2 regions of the Streptomyces sp. CRN 30 genome follow, and region 1 is predicted to be linked to the other one. Evidence: riboswitches for the same ligand, from Rfam matches in the RefSeq annotation. Region 1 holds a riboswitch; the other holds the start of a gene.
What was found. Region 1 has a riboswitch for glycine ahead of gcvT (glycine cleavage system aminomethyltransferase GcvT). Riboswitches for the same ligand answer to the same signal wherever they lie in the genome.
Positions count from the first base shown of each region.

Region 1 (5,840 bases):
GCCTCGAAGAGGATGTTGGTCGGGATCAGCAGCGTCGAGTAGACGATGATCGGCGCGACCAGGTTGGGCAGCAGTTCCTTGAAGAGAATGTACGGACCCTTGGCTCCGAGACCCAGGGAGGCGTCCACGAACTCGCGCTGGCGCAGGGCCATCGTCTGGCCGCGGACGATGCGGCCCATGTAGGGCCAGTTGAAGAAGCCGATGACGAAGATCAGCACCCCGATGTGCAGCGGCAGTCCCTCGAGCCCGAACGCGCCGCCCTGCAGGGTCGCCGAGATGGCGATCGCGAAGAGCAGCAGCGGGAAGGCGAGGAAGGTGTCCATCAGGCGGCTGATGATCGAGTCGACCCGGCCGCCGTAGTAGCCGGCGACCAGGCCCAGCACGACGCCGATCGCGTTGGACAGGAGCGTCGCGCCGAAGGCCACGACGAGGGAGACCCAGGAGCCCTCCAGGATGCGCGCGAGGATGTCGCGCCCGAACTTCGGCTCCACTCCGAGCGGGTGCTCCCAGCTCATGCCGCCGAAGCCGCCCAGCGGAAGCGTGGTGTTGGGGTCGATGAGGTCCTGGTGGAACTCGTTCGGGTCGAGGCCCAGCAGTGCCTGGAGCGGACGGGAGAGGGCGGCGATGACGATGAGCAGCACGACAACGATGCCACCCGCCATCGCCAGCTTGTCGCGCTTGAAGCGGGTCCAGGCGATCTGCCCGAGGGACCGGCCCTCGATCTTCTTGGCCTCGACGCCCGCCAGGACGGCCTCGGGCTGGGCCTCGGCCTGCGATCCCGTGGTCTCGATCGGTGCCGTCACAAGTGCCTTGCCCCTTCTCGCCGGTGGTTCACCGGCTTACGCACGCCGCTGTACGGCCTGATTCGCTGTGTTGCCGCGCAGGGTCCTGGATGACACCCCGTGATGAAGGGGTGCGCCTGCGCAGTCGATGTCTCCCCCGAGACTCGCGCCGGGGCTCGAAGGACCCCACGCATGATTGTGGCGAGTCTTCAACGCCGTCACGATCACCCGCCAGACGTGACGGAGAAAGTATGCACAACCGTGATGCCTTTCGAGGTGTTCCGTTATCCGGACGCCGTTCAACGGGGGTCGGACACGGGGCACTTGGGGCGCAAGGGGGCGCGGCGGTCATTTACCCGCGTAGATGCGGACATCGCATGACCAAAGCACCCCCACTCTTGTGGAGGCGTTGTGGAGGCGTGTCGAAGAGTGAGAAAGCGTCAGGTGCGTACGCCGGACGAACCCGGTCGTCCCGGTCGTCCCGGTCGTACGGACCGCGGACGGATCAGTACCCGCCCGGGTAGCCGTACCCCCCGCCGGCCGGGGCCTGGGCGGGGGCCGCGTGGGCCTCACGGTCGTAGAACGGGCGGGCGTTGGCGCGCAGCCACATCGCCACCGGGTCGTCACCGTCGGACATCGCGACGGTCGAGACGGGCAGCCCGTCCGGCACGGCGCCGATGGACTGCTGCATCATCGCCCGCACGGAGTCCACCGCGGCCGGCGAGGTGTCGTACACGTCGAGCCCGATGGCCAGGTACGGCGCGCCGAGCGCGGGCTGCACCCAGGCCCGGCGCAGCGAGCGGACCGCCATGGTGCGGTGGGCGTTCTGCGTGAGCAGGGCGTAGAACTGCGGGATCTGGATGCCGGGCTCGGAGAGCCGGAGCGGGCCCGAGGGCTGGCGGTCCAGGCCGGTGGCGATGCGGCGCAGGTCGAGCCAGGGGATGCCGACGCCGCCGCCCGGCGCGTGCGGGTTCAGCCACAGGCCGTAGTGGTCGGGGTAGAGGGTGCGGGCGACGTCGAGGCCGTCGACCACCTCGTAGGAGCGGTTCCAGCCGCTGGCGGACAGCTCCTGGGCGGAGGTGACGCAGGGCGCGTAGCCGTATCCGTCCACCTCCATGTTCCCGTACTGGGCGTCCGGGGAGCCGGCCTGCCCGTGCCAGAGCAGCATCCAGACCTGGCCGGAGGCGGGGGCCGCGAGGGCGCGCAGGAGCGCCTCATAGGCGTCGTAACGCCCGGGCGTCACCTGGCGCAGCATGTGCTCGACCTGCCCGGCCGCGGCCGTGCCCGACGCGCTCACCCTCTACCGCCCCTTCGCCACACCATCACGTCAAAATCGAACCGGACCCGGTCGCGGTGACGCGTCCGGCGCTCCGCCGGGCCCGCCGACCTCCCGGCCGAGCCATTCTGCAACGCCCGGGAACGGTCCCGGGCTCCCCGGCTCCGGCGCACGGCCTCGTCCCACCGGGCCATGGAACCAGGGTAATCGTCCCTTCCGACAGCGACTTGACGCACGCCGCGGGAGGTGTCCGCCCACCGGCGTGCGGCCGTCGGCGAGGTTCAGTACCCCTGCTGGTAGAAGGGCCGCACCCGCTCGCGCAGCCAGTCGACCACCGGGTCCTGCGCCACGTCGAGGAAGATCATGTTCACCGGGTACCGCACCGCGGCCCGGCCCATCGCGCGGCCCACCGCGTCGAGCGGGACGGCATGGTCCGTGTCCCAGGGGGCCAGTTCGACACCGATGAACATCACCGGATCGGCGGTCTCGATCGCGGCCAGACAGCGGCGGGCGGAGAGCACCACGCCGGTCGCCGCGAACTCGGCCGAGGCCGCGGCGAGGAAGTCCACCGGTTCGTCCTGCCAGTCCGGCTCGAACAGGCGCACCCGCGCCCCGCCCGCGTCGCCGTCCAGCTCGGTCCGCCCGGCCCGGCACAGCTCGGCCACCGCGGCCGGCGGCAGCGGTACGGCGACCACGCCGTCCGGGTTCACCACGAGGCCGGCCTGCGGCGGCAGTCCGCGGGCGAACTCCACGGCGGGCGCGACCGTGAACGACATGTGGGTGCCGACCACCTGCCGGAACTGCTGCTCCGAGCTGAAGACCGGCACGTACACCTGTCCCTCCAGCTGCAGCGTGGGCAGGTCGAGGGGGCCGCTGTCGGGGCCGCCGCCCTCCGGCAGCGGGATCCACAGGAAGCTGCGGGCGAGGACCTCGACGATCCGGCCGCCGGCGCCCGGCCGGCCGAGCGACGCCGAGAGCACCTCCTCCAGTTCGTTGCCGGGCCATCCGCCGTGGCCCTGGGGGTGCGCCTGTGCCGGGAAGTCCGCCGGGAAGTCCATCTGCCGCCTACCGCCTGCTCGTACCGCGTACCGCTGCTGAGGGTCAAAACCCTAATGGCCGTGGCGCTCAGATCGTGAAGTCGATCCGCGTCAGCACCTCCGCCGCCTCCCGGTCCAGCACCACCGCGGAGCCGCAGCCCTCCGGCAGGCGCCCCTGCTCCACCGTGCGCAGCAGCCGGGACGTCGCCGCGAGGTGGCGGGCGAAGGCGTAGCGGGAGACCCCGCGTCCGCGCTCCCGCTGGCCGTCGCGGGCCTGGCCGGGCGAGACGTCGAGGAGCAGCAGGTGCAGCGTGCCGCCCCGGCGGCGGGCCTCCCGGGCGAGCCAGCCGCGCACCCAGGCCTGGGTGCCGCAGTCGTGCACGACGACGCCGCTGCCGGAGCGCAGGGCCCGGTGCAGGCCCGCGTAGTGGGCGAGCCGTACCAGCGGCCGGTAGACGGCGTACGGCAGTAATCCGGCCAGCCGGGCGTCGAAGCGGTCACGGGTGTCCTGGGAGTCGATGCGCGGGCCCCGCACCGCGCGCCGCATGAGGGTCGACTTGCCGCTGCCGGGGAGGCCCGTGACGACGACGAGGTCGTGGGTGCCGAAGGAGAGGTCGTGGGGGCTGCGGCCCGAGCGTTCCCTCAGGTCGCGGACGACCACCTGGGGGTACGGGCCGCGCGCGGCCCGGGCCCGGCCGGCCGGCTGCTCGGGCAGCGCCAGGCCGGAGGTCGTGGCGCACGCCGTGGTCCTGTTCACCGTGATCGTCCTCCCCATGGGTATGGCGACCCATCCCCGTCGAGTGTAAAGAGAAGGTAATGCCCGGTGTTTCCTTTTCCGTTTCTGTCCTGCCACAGCCCTGCTACAGGACGCTGTGACGCGTGGCGGATCCTGTCCAGAGGCTGTGCGGATTCCACTTTCCGGCCCGGCGGGGACCCCTCTGCCGCGGCGCGCCGATGCGTGCAATGATGTGCCCGCCAACTGCATACCGGCCGCTTGAATCCGCGCGGGAGAGTTCCCGGTCAGCCGCTGTCCGCCGCTGCCACCGGGGCGCCGAAGGAGCAAGTCCCTCCCTTGAATCTCTCAGGCCCAGTTACCGCGCGGGCGAGGCACATCTGAAAAGCGAGCCGCTCCGCGGTGGCTCCACCCAAGGTGCAAGCCGCCGACCGTGACCGACAGCCGTCGGGAGGTCGGGGCGAACCTCTCAGGTTTCGATGACAGATGGGGAGGAACGACCTCGCCCGTCATGCCCTTGGAGCACCCCCGATGAGCAGCAGCCCCCTCCGCCGTACCGCGCTCGATGCCGTGCATCGCGCGCTCGGCGCCACGATGACCGACTTCGCCGGCTGGGACATGCCCCTGCGGTACGGCTCCGAGCGCGACGAGCACCTCGCCGTGCGCACCCGGGCCGGTCTGTTCGACCTCTCGCACATGGGTGAGATCACGGTGACCGGCCCGGGGGCCGCCGCCCTGCTGGACCACGCGCTGGTCGGCGCCATCGGTGCCGTGAGGACCGGCCGGGCCCGCTACACCATGATCTGCCGCGAGGACGGCGGCATCCTCGACGACCTGATCGTCTACCGGCTGGACGAGACCGAGTTCATGGTCGTCGCCAACGCCTCCAACGCGCAGGTCGTGCTGGACGCGCTCACCGAGCGGTCCGCGGGCTTCGACGCCGAGGTGCGCGACGACCGCGACGCGTACGCGCTCCTCGCCGTGCAGGGCCCGGAGTCCCCGGGGATCCTGGCCTCCCTGACCGACGCCGACCTGGACGGCCTGAAGTACTACGCGGGCCTGCCCGGCACCGTCGCGGGCGTCCCCGCGCTGATCGCCCGCACCGGGTACACCGGCGAGGACGGCTTCGAGCTGTTCGTCGCTCCCGCCGACGCGGAGAAGCTGTGGCAGGCGCTCACCGACGCGGGCGCCGCCGCGGGCCTCACCCCCTGCGGCCTGTCCTGCCGGGACACGCTGCGCCTGGAGGCGGGCATGCCGCTGTACGGGCACGAGCTGTCCACCGCGCTCACCCCGTTCGACGCGGGACTCGGGCGGGTCGTGAAGTTCGGCAAGGAGGGTGACTTCGTGGGGCGCGCCGCCCTCGAGGAGGCCGCCGCCCGGGCCGAGCAGAACCCGCCGCGGGTGCTCGTCGGCCTGGTCGCCGAGGGCCGCCGGGTCCCGCGCGCCGGGTACGCGGTCGTCGCGGACGGCGCCGTGATCGGCGAGGTCACCTCCGGGGCGCCGTCCCCCACCCTCGGCCGGCCGATCGCCATGGCGTACGTGGACGCCGCGCACGCCGCGCCCGGCACACCGGGGGTCGGTGTCGACATCCGGGGCACCCACGAACCGTACGAGGTCGTGGCGCTGCCGTTCTACCGTCGCCAGAAGTAGCCGGACCGTCGGTGCGGCCACCGGGCCGCACCGACAGTGGCGCGCACCGCACGTGACGTATGTGACACCGCGCACGTTTTCCCTGCTCACGAGCGTTTTCAGCAGTCCCCCATTCCGCATCACTCCCCCGCGTACAGGAGAATTCCAGCCATGAGCAACCCCCAGCAGCTTCGCTACAGCAAGGAGCACGAGTGGCTGTCGGACGCCGAGGACGGCGTCTCGACGATCGGCATCACCGAGTTCGCGGCCAACGCGCTCGGTGACGTCGTCTACGCCCAGCTCCCGGAGGTGGGCTCCACGGTGACCGCGGGCGAGACCTGCGGCGAACTGGAGTCCACCAAGTCCGTCAGCGATCTCTACGC
Region 1 covers NZ_JAVRHI010000215.1:17,778-23,617, forward strand. The annotation lists gene UW392_RS23045 (ABC transporter permease) at 1-803, opposite strand, end outside; gene UW392_RS23050 (enhanced serine sensitivity protein SseB C-terminal domain-containing protein) at 1,288-2,079, opposite strand; gene UW392_RS23055 (enhanced serine sensitivity protein SseB) at 2,340-3,116, opposite strand; gene UW392_RS23060 (AAA family ATPase) at 3,184-3,870, opposite strand; glycine riboswitch at 4,091-4,202, shown strand; gene gcvT (glycine cleavage system aminomethyltransferase GcvT) at 4,360-5,478, shown strand; gene gcvH (glycine cleavage system protein GcvH) at 5,629-5,840, shown strand, end outside.

Region 2 (5,840 bases), on a different contig from region 1:
CTATCGGTGTCCTGGTGAGGCGCCCGTCTCGCTAACACTCAATGATGTTGACCGCCAGCCCGCCCCGGGCCGTCTCCTTGTACTTCACCGACATGTCCGCGCCGGTCTCCTTCATGGTCTTGATGACCTTGTCGAGGGAGACCTTGTGGCTGCCGTCGCCGCGCATCGCCATCCGCGCGGCGGTGACCGCCTTCACCGCGGCCATGCCGTTGCGCTCGATGCACGGGATCTGGACGAGGCCGCCGACGGGGTCGCAGGTGAGGCCGAGGTTGTGCTCCATGCCGATCTCGGCGGCGTTCTCGACCTGCTCGGGGGAGCCGCCGAGCACCTCGGCGAGCGCGCCCGCCGCCATCGAGCAGGCGGAGCCCACCTCGCCCTGGCAGCCGACCTCGGCGCCGGAGATGGAGGCGTTCTCCTTGAAGAGCATGCCGATCGCCCCCGCGGCGAGGAGGAAGCGCAGGACACCCTCCTCGTCGGCGCCGGGGACGAAGTTGAGGTAGTAGTGCAGAACGGCGGGGATGATGCCGGCCGCGCCGTTGGTGGGGGCCGTGACGACCCGGCCGCCGGCCGCGTTCTCCTCGTTGACCGCCATCGCGTAGAGGGTGATCCACTCCATGGCGAGGGCCTGCGGGTCGCCCTCCGAGCGCAGCTTGCGGGCGATGTGTGCGGCGCGGCGGCGGACCTTCAGGCCGCCCGGCAGGATGCCCTCGCGGCTCAGACCGCGGTCGACGCAGGCCCGCATGACGCGCCAGATCTCCAGCAGGCCCTCGCGGATCTCGTCCTCGGTGCGCCAGGCCCGCTCGTTCTCCAGCATCAGCGCGGAGATCGACAGGCCGGTCTCGCGGGTGCGGCGGAGCAGCTCGTCGCCGGTGCGGAAGGGGTACTTCAGGACCGTGTCGTCCGGGACGACGCGGTCGGCGCCCACCGCGTCCTCGTCGACCACGAAGCCGCCGCCCACCGAGTAGTACGTCTTGGTCAGCAGCTCGTTCCCGGCGGCGTCGTAGGCCCACAGGGTCATGCCGTTGGCGTGGTACGGAAGGGCCTTGCGGCGGTGCAGGACCAGGTCGGCGTCGAAGTCGAAGGGGATCTCGTGGTCGCCGAGGAGGCGCAGGCGGCCCTCGGACCGGATCGCCGCCACCCGCTCGTCGGCCGTCTCCACGTCCACCGTGCGGGGCGAGTCGCCCTCCAGGCCCAGCAGGACCGCCTTGGGGGTGCCGTGGCCGTGGCCGGTCGCGCCGAGCGAGCCGTACAGCTCGGCCCGGACCGAGGCGACGGAGTCCAGCAGTTCCTCGTTGCGCAGGCGGCGCGCGAAGATGCGGGCCGCGCGCATCGGGCCGACCGTGTGCGAGCTCGACGGGCCGATGCCGATCGAGAACAGGTCGAAGACCGAGATGGCCACGGGGACTCCTCAGGAAAAAAGGGAGGGCGGTGCGGGTCCGGTCGCCGGGCCCGTCCGCTTGCACGGACGGGCCCGGCGCTCCGGTGGGGTCAGGAGATCCGGTGGGGCGTTACTGCGCCGGCCCCGGGTACAGCGGGTGCCGGCCGGCCAGGGCCGCGACCCTCGCCCTGAGCGCCTCCGCGTCGTACGACGGCTTCAGCGCCTCGGCGATCACGTCCGCGACCTCGGTGAAGTCCTCGGCCGTGAAGCCGCGGGTCGCCAGGGCCGGCGTGCCGATGCGCAGACCGGAGGTCACCATCGGCGGCCGCGGGTCGTCGGGGACGGCGTTGCGGTTGACCGTGATGCCGACCTCGTGGAGGCGGTCCTCGGCCTGCTGGCCGTCCAGTTCCGAGTCGCGCAGGTCGACCAGGACCAGGTGGACGTCGGTGCCGCCGGTGAGGACGGAGACGCCCGCCGCCGCGGTGTCCTCCCGGACCAGGCGCTCGGCCAGGAGCCGGGCACCGTCCAGGGTACGACGCTGGCGCTCGGCGAACTCCTCGCTCGCCGCGACCTTGAAGGCGACGGCCTTGGCGGCGATCACGTGCTCCAGCGGTCCACCCTGCTGACCTGGGAAGACAGCAGAGTTGATCTTCTTGGCCAGGTCGGCCGTGGAGAGGATCACACCGCCGCGGGGGCCGCCCAGCGTCTTGTGCGTGGTGGTCGTCACGACGTGCGCGTGCGGGACGGGGCTGGGGTGCAGCCCCGCCGCGACCAGACCGGCGAAGTGCGCCATGTCGACCATCAGGTACGCGCCGACCTCGTCCGCGACCCGGCGGAACGCGGCGAAGTCCAGCTGCCGCGGGTAGGCGGACCAGCCGGCCACGATCAGCTTCGGGCGGCGCTCCTTGGCCAGCCGTTCGACCTCGGCCATGTCGACCCGGCCGTCCTCGCCGACGTGGTAGGCGACCACGTCGTAGAGCCGGCCGGAGAAGTTGATCTTCATGCCGTGGGTCAGATGGCCGCCGTGGGCGAGGTCCAGACCCATGATGGTGTCGCCGGGCTTGAGCAGCGCGGCCATCGCCGCCGCGTTGGCCTGCGCGCCGGAGTGCGGCTGCACATTGGCGTGCTCGGCGCCGAACAGCGCCTTCACCCGCTCGACCGCGAGCCGCTCGACGACGTCGACGTGCTCGCAGCCGCCGTAGTAGCGGCGGCCCGGGTAGCCCTCGGCGTACTTGTTGGTGAGGACCGAACCCTGCGCCTCCATGACCGCGACCGGCGCGAAGTTCTCGGAGGCGATCATCTCCAGCGTGGACTGCTGGCGGTGCAGCTCGGCGTCGACGGCGGCGGCGACCTCGGGGTCCAGCTGGTGCAGGGGGGTGTTCAGGAGGGTCATCGGGGGACCCTCAGCCGGCCGCGTACGCGGTGTACTCGTCGGCGCCGAGCAGGTCGGCGGGCTCTTCGGCGACGCGTACCTTGAACAGCCAGCCGCCCTCGAAGGGCTCCGAGTTCACCAGCGAGGGGTCGTCGACGACGGTGTCGTTGATCTCGGTGACCTCACCGGAGACGGGGGAGTACAGGTCGGAGACGGACTTGGTGGACTCCAGTTCGCCACAGGTCTCGCCCGCGGCGACGGTGGCGCCGACCTCGGGGAGCTGGACGAAGACGACGTCGCCGAGGGCGTTCGCGGCGTGCTCGGTGATGCCGACCGTCGAGACGCCGTCCTCGGCGGCCGACAGCCACTCGTGCTCCTTGCTGTAGCGGAGCTGCTGGGGGTTGGTCATGGCTGGATTCTCCTGTATGCGGTGGGACAGCGGCTAATGGGGGAGTAAGGGCTACTTCTGGCGCTTGTAGAACGGCAGCGCCACAACCTCGTACGGCTCGTGGCTGCCCCGGATGTCCACGCCGACGCCGGCGGTGCCCGGGGCCGCGTGCGCCGCGTCGACGTACGCCATCGCGACCGGCCGGCCCAGTGTGGGGGAGGGGGCACCGGAGGTGACCTCGCCGATCACCTGGCCGCCGGCGACGACCGCGTACCCGGCGCGCGGGACCCGGCGGCCCTCGGCGAGCAGGCCGACCAGGACGCGCGGCGGGTTCTCCGCGGCGCGCGAGGCGGCCTCGGACAGCGCCGCCCGGCCCACGAAGTCGCCGTCCTTCTCGAACTTCACCACCCGGCCGAGCCCGGCGTCGAACGGCGTGAGCGCGGTCGTCAGCTCGTGACCGTACAGCGGCATGCCCGCCTCAAGGCGGAGCGTGTCCCGGCAGGACAGGCCGCACGGCACCAGGCCGGCGGACGCGCCCGCCTCGGTCAGCGCCTGCCACAGCTTCTCCGCGTCGGCCGGGTCGACGAACAGCTCGAAGCCGTCCTCGCCGGTGTACCCGGTGCGCGCGATCAGCGCGGGGACCCCGGCGACGGTGCCGGGCAGACCCGCGTAGTACTTCAGGCCGTCCAGGTCGGCGTCGGTGAGGCCCGCCAGGATGCCCGGGGACTCGGGGCCCTGCACGGCGAGGAGCGCGTAGGCGTCCCGGTCGTCGCGGACCTCGGCGTCGAAGCCGTCCGCCCGCTCGGTGAGCGCGTCCAGCACGACCTGCGCGTTGGAGGCGTTGGCGACGACCAGGTACGTCTCCTCGGCCAGCCGGTAGACGATCAGGTCGTCCAGGATGCCGCCGTCCGCGCGGCAGATCATGGTGTAGCGGGCGCGGCCCGGCTTCACGGTGCCGATGTTGCCGACCAGCGCGAAGTCCAGCAGGGCGGCGGCCTCCGGACCGGTGACCGTGATCTCGCCCATGTGGGAGAGGTCGAAGAGCCCGGCCCGGGTGCGTACGGCGAGGTGCTCGTCGCGCTCGGAGCCGTAGCGCAGGGGCATGTCCCAGCCGGCGAAGTCGGTCATCGTCGCGCCCAGCGCGCGGTGCACGGCGTCGAGCGCGGTACGGCGGCCGGGACCGGCGGGGGAACTGGCGGGGGAACTGCTCATCGGTCGTCTCCCAGGAACAGGACGGCACGGGCGAGGGAAGTCCCTCCCCATCTGTCATCGGTACCTGAGAGGTTCGCCGAGACCGCGCGCGGAAACCGGACGTGGTCAGGACTTGCACCTTGGGTGGGGCCGTCCGGGGACGGCCCGCTTTTCAGATGTGCCTCGCCCGCGCGGTGACGGGGCCTGAGAGATTCAAGGGAGGAACTTGCTCCTTCGGCGCCCCGGCGACGGCCGGGGACTCTCCCGCGCGGATTCAAACGGCCGGTATGCAGTTGGCGCCGCCACACTAGCACCGCCCCCGCCACCCGCCCGGGGTCCGTCTTGTGACCGGCTTGTGGCACGAAGTGAACGAAATCGCGAGACCGCCGCATTACCTTCTCTTTACACTCGACGGGGAGGGCACCTCGTGGACCGCCCCAGGGGAGGACGATCACGGTGAACAGGACCAGGGCGTACGCCATGACCTCGGCGGCCTCCGGACTCGCTCTGCCCGAGCAGTCCGCGGCCCCGGCCCGACAGGCGTGTGCCGCGCGGCCCGCACCCGTCGTCCGCGATCTGCGGGACCGGGCCGGCCGCAGCCCGCACGCGCTGCTCTTCGGCCCGGCGGACCTCGTCGCGGTCACCGGACTGCCCGGCAGCGGCAAGTCCACGCTGATGCGGCGGACCGTGCGCGGCACGCGCGTCGACTCCCAGGACACCAGGGACCGCTGGGAGCGGCGTATGCCCCGCTCCCTGCCGTACGCGGTCTACCGTCCCCTGGTGCGCCTCGCCCACTACGCCGGGCTGCGCCGCGCCCTGCGCTCCGGCGAGGGCGTCGTCGTCCACGACTGCGGCACCCAGACCTGGGTCCGCCGCTGGCTGGCCCGCGAGGCCCGGCGCCGCGGCGGTACCCTGCACCTGCTGCTCCTCGACGTCACCGCCGAGCAGGCCCTCGAAGGCCAGCGCGAGCGCGGCCGAGGCGTCTCCCGGTACGCGTTCCTGCGCCACCGCTCCGCCACCACCCGGCTGCTGCGCTCGGCGGCGAAGGGCGATCTGCCGCCCGGCTGCGCCTCCGCCGTCCTGCTGGACCGGGCGGCGGCCGACACCCTGCGCCGGATCGGCTTCACCGGCTGACGCCCGCCCGCTGCTTCCGCCAGCAGCCTTCCGCCAGCAGTCTTCCGGCCGCAGCCTTCCGGTCGCAGTCTTCCGGTCGCAGTCTTCCGCCCGCAGCCTTTCGCCCGCTGCTTTCCGTCCGTCGCTTCCCGGCGGCGCTTACCGGCGGCGCAGGGGTTAGCCTTTTCAGCCACACCAGCGGTTCCACACAGGCGGTAGGCAGATGGACTTCCCGGCGGGCTTCTCCGCTGACTTCCCGGCGCAGGCGCAGCCCCATCCGCACGGCGGATGGCCCGGCAACGAACTGGAGGAGGTGCTGTCGGCCTCCCTGAACGTGCCGGGCGCCGGCGGCCGGATCGTCGAGGTGCTCGGCCGCAGCTTCGTCTGGGTGCCCCTGC
Region 2 covers NZ_JAVRHI010000459.1:31,115-36,954, forward strand. The annotation lists gene UW392_RS52090 (L-serine ammonia-lyase) at 32-1,399, opposite strand; gene glyA (serine hydroxymethyltransferase) at 1,509-2,771, opposite strand; gene gcvH (glycine cleavage system protein GcvH) at 2,782-3,159, opposite strand; gene gcvT (glycine cleavage system aminomethyltransferase GcvT) at 3,211-4,350, opposite strand; glycine riboswitch at 4,512-4,606, opposite strand; gene UW392_RS52110 (AAA family ATPase) at 4,786-5,463, shown strand; gene UW392_RS52115 (enhanced serine sensitivity protein SseB) at 5,666-5,840, shown strand, end outside.
Region 2: linked by a shared signal. The riboswitch ahead of gcvT (glycine cleavage system aminomethyltransferase GcvT) and the one ahead of gcvT (glycine cleavage system aminomethyltransferase GcvT) in region 1 are both predicted to bind glycine.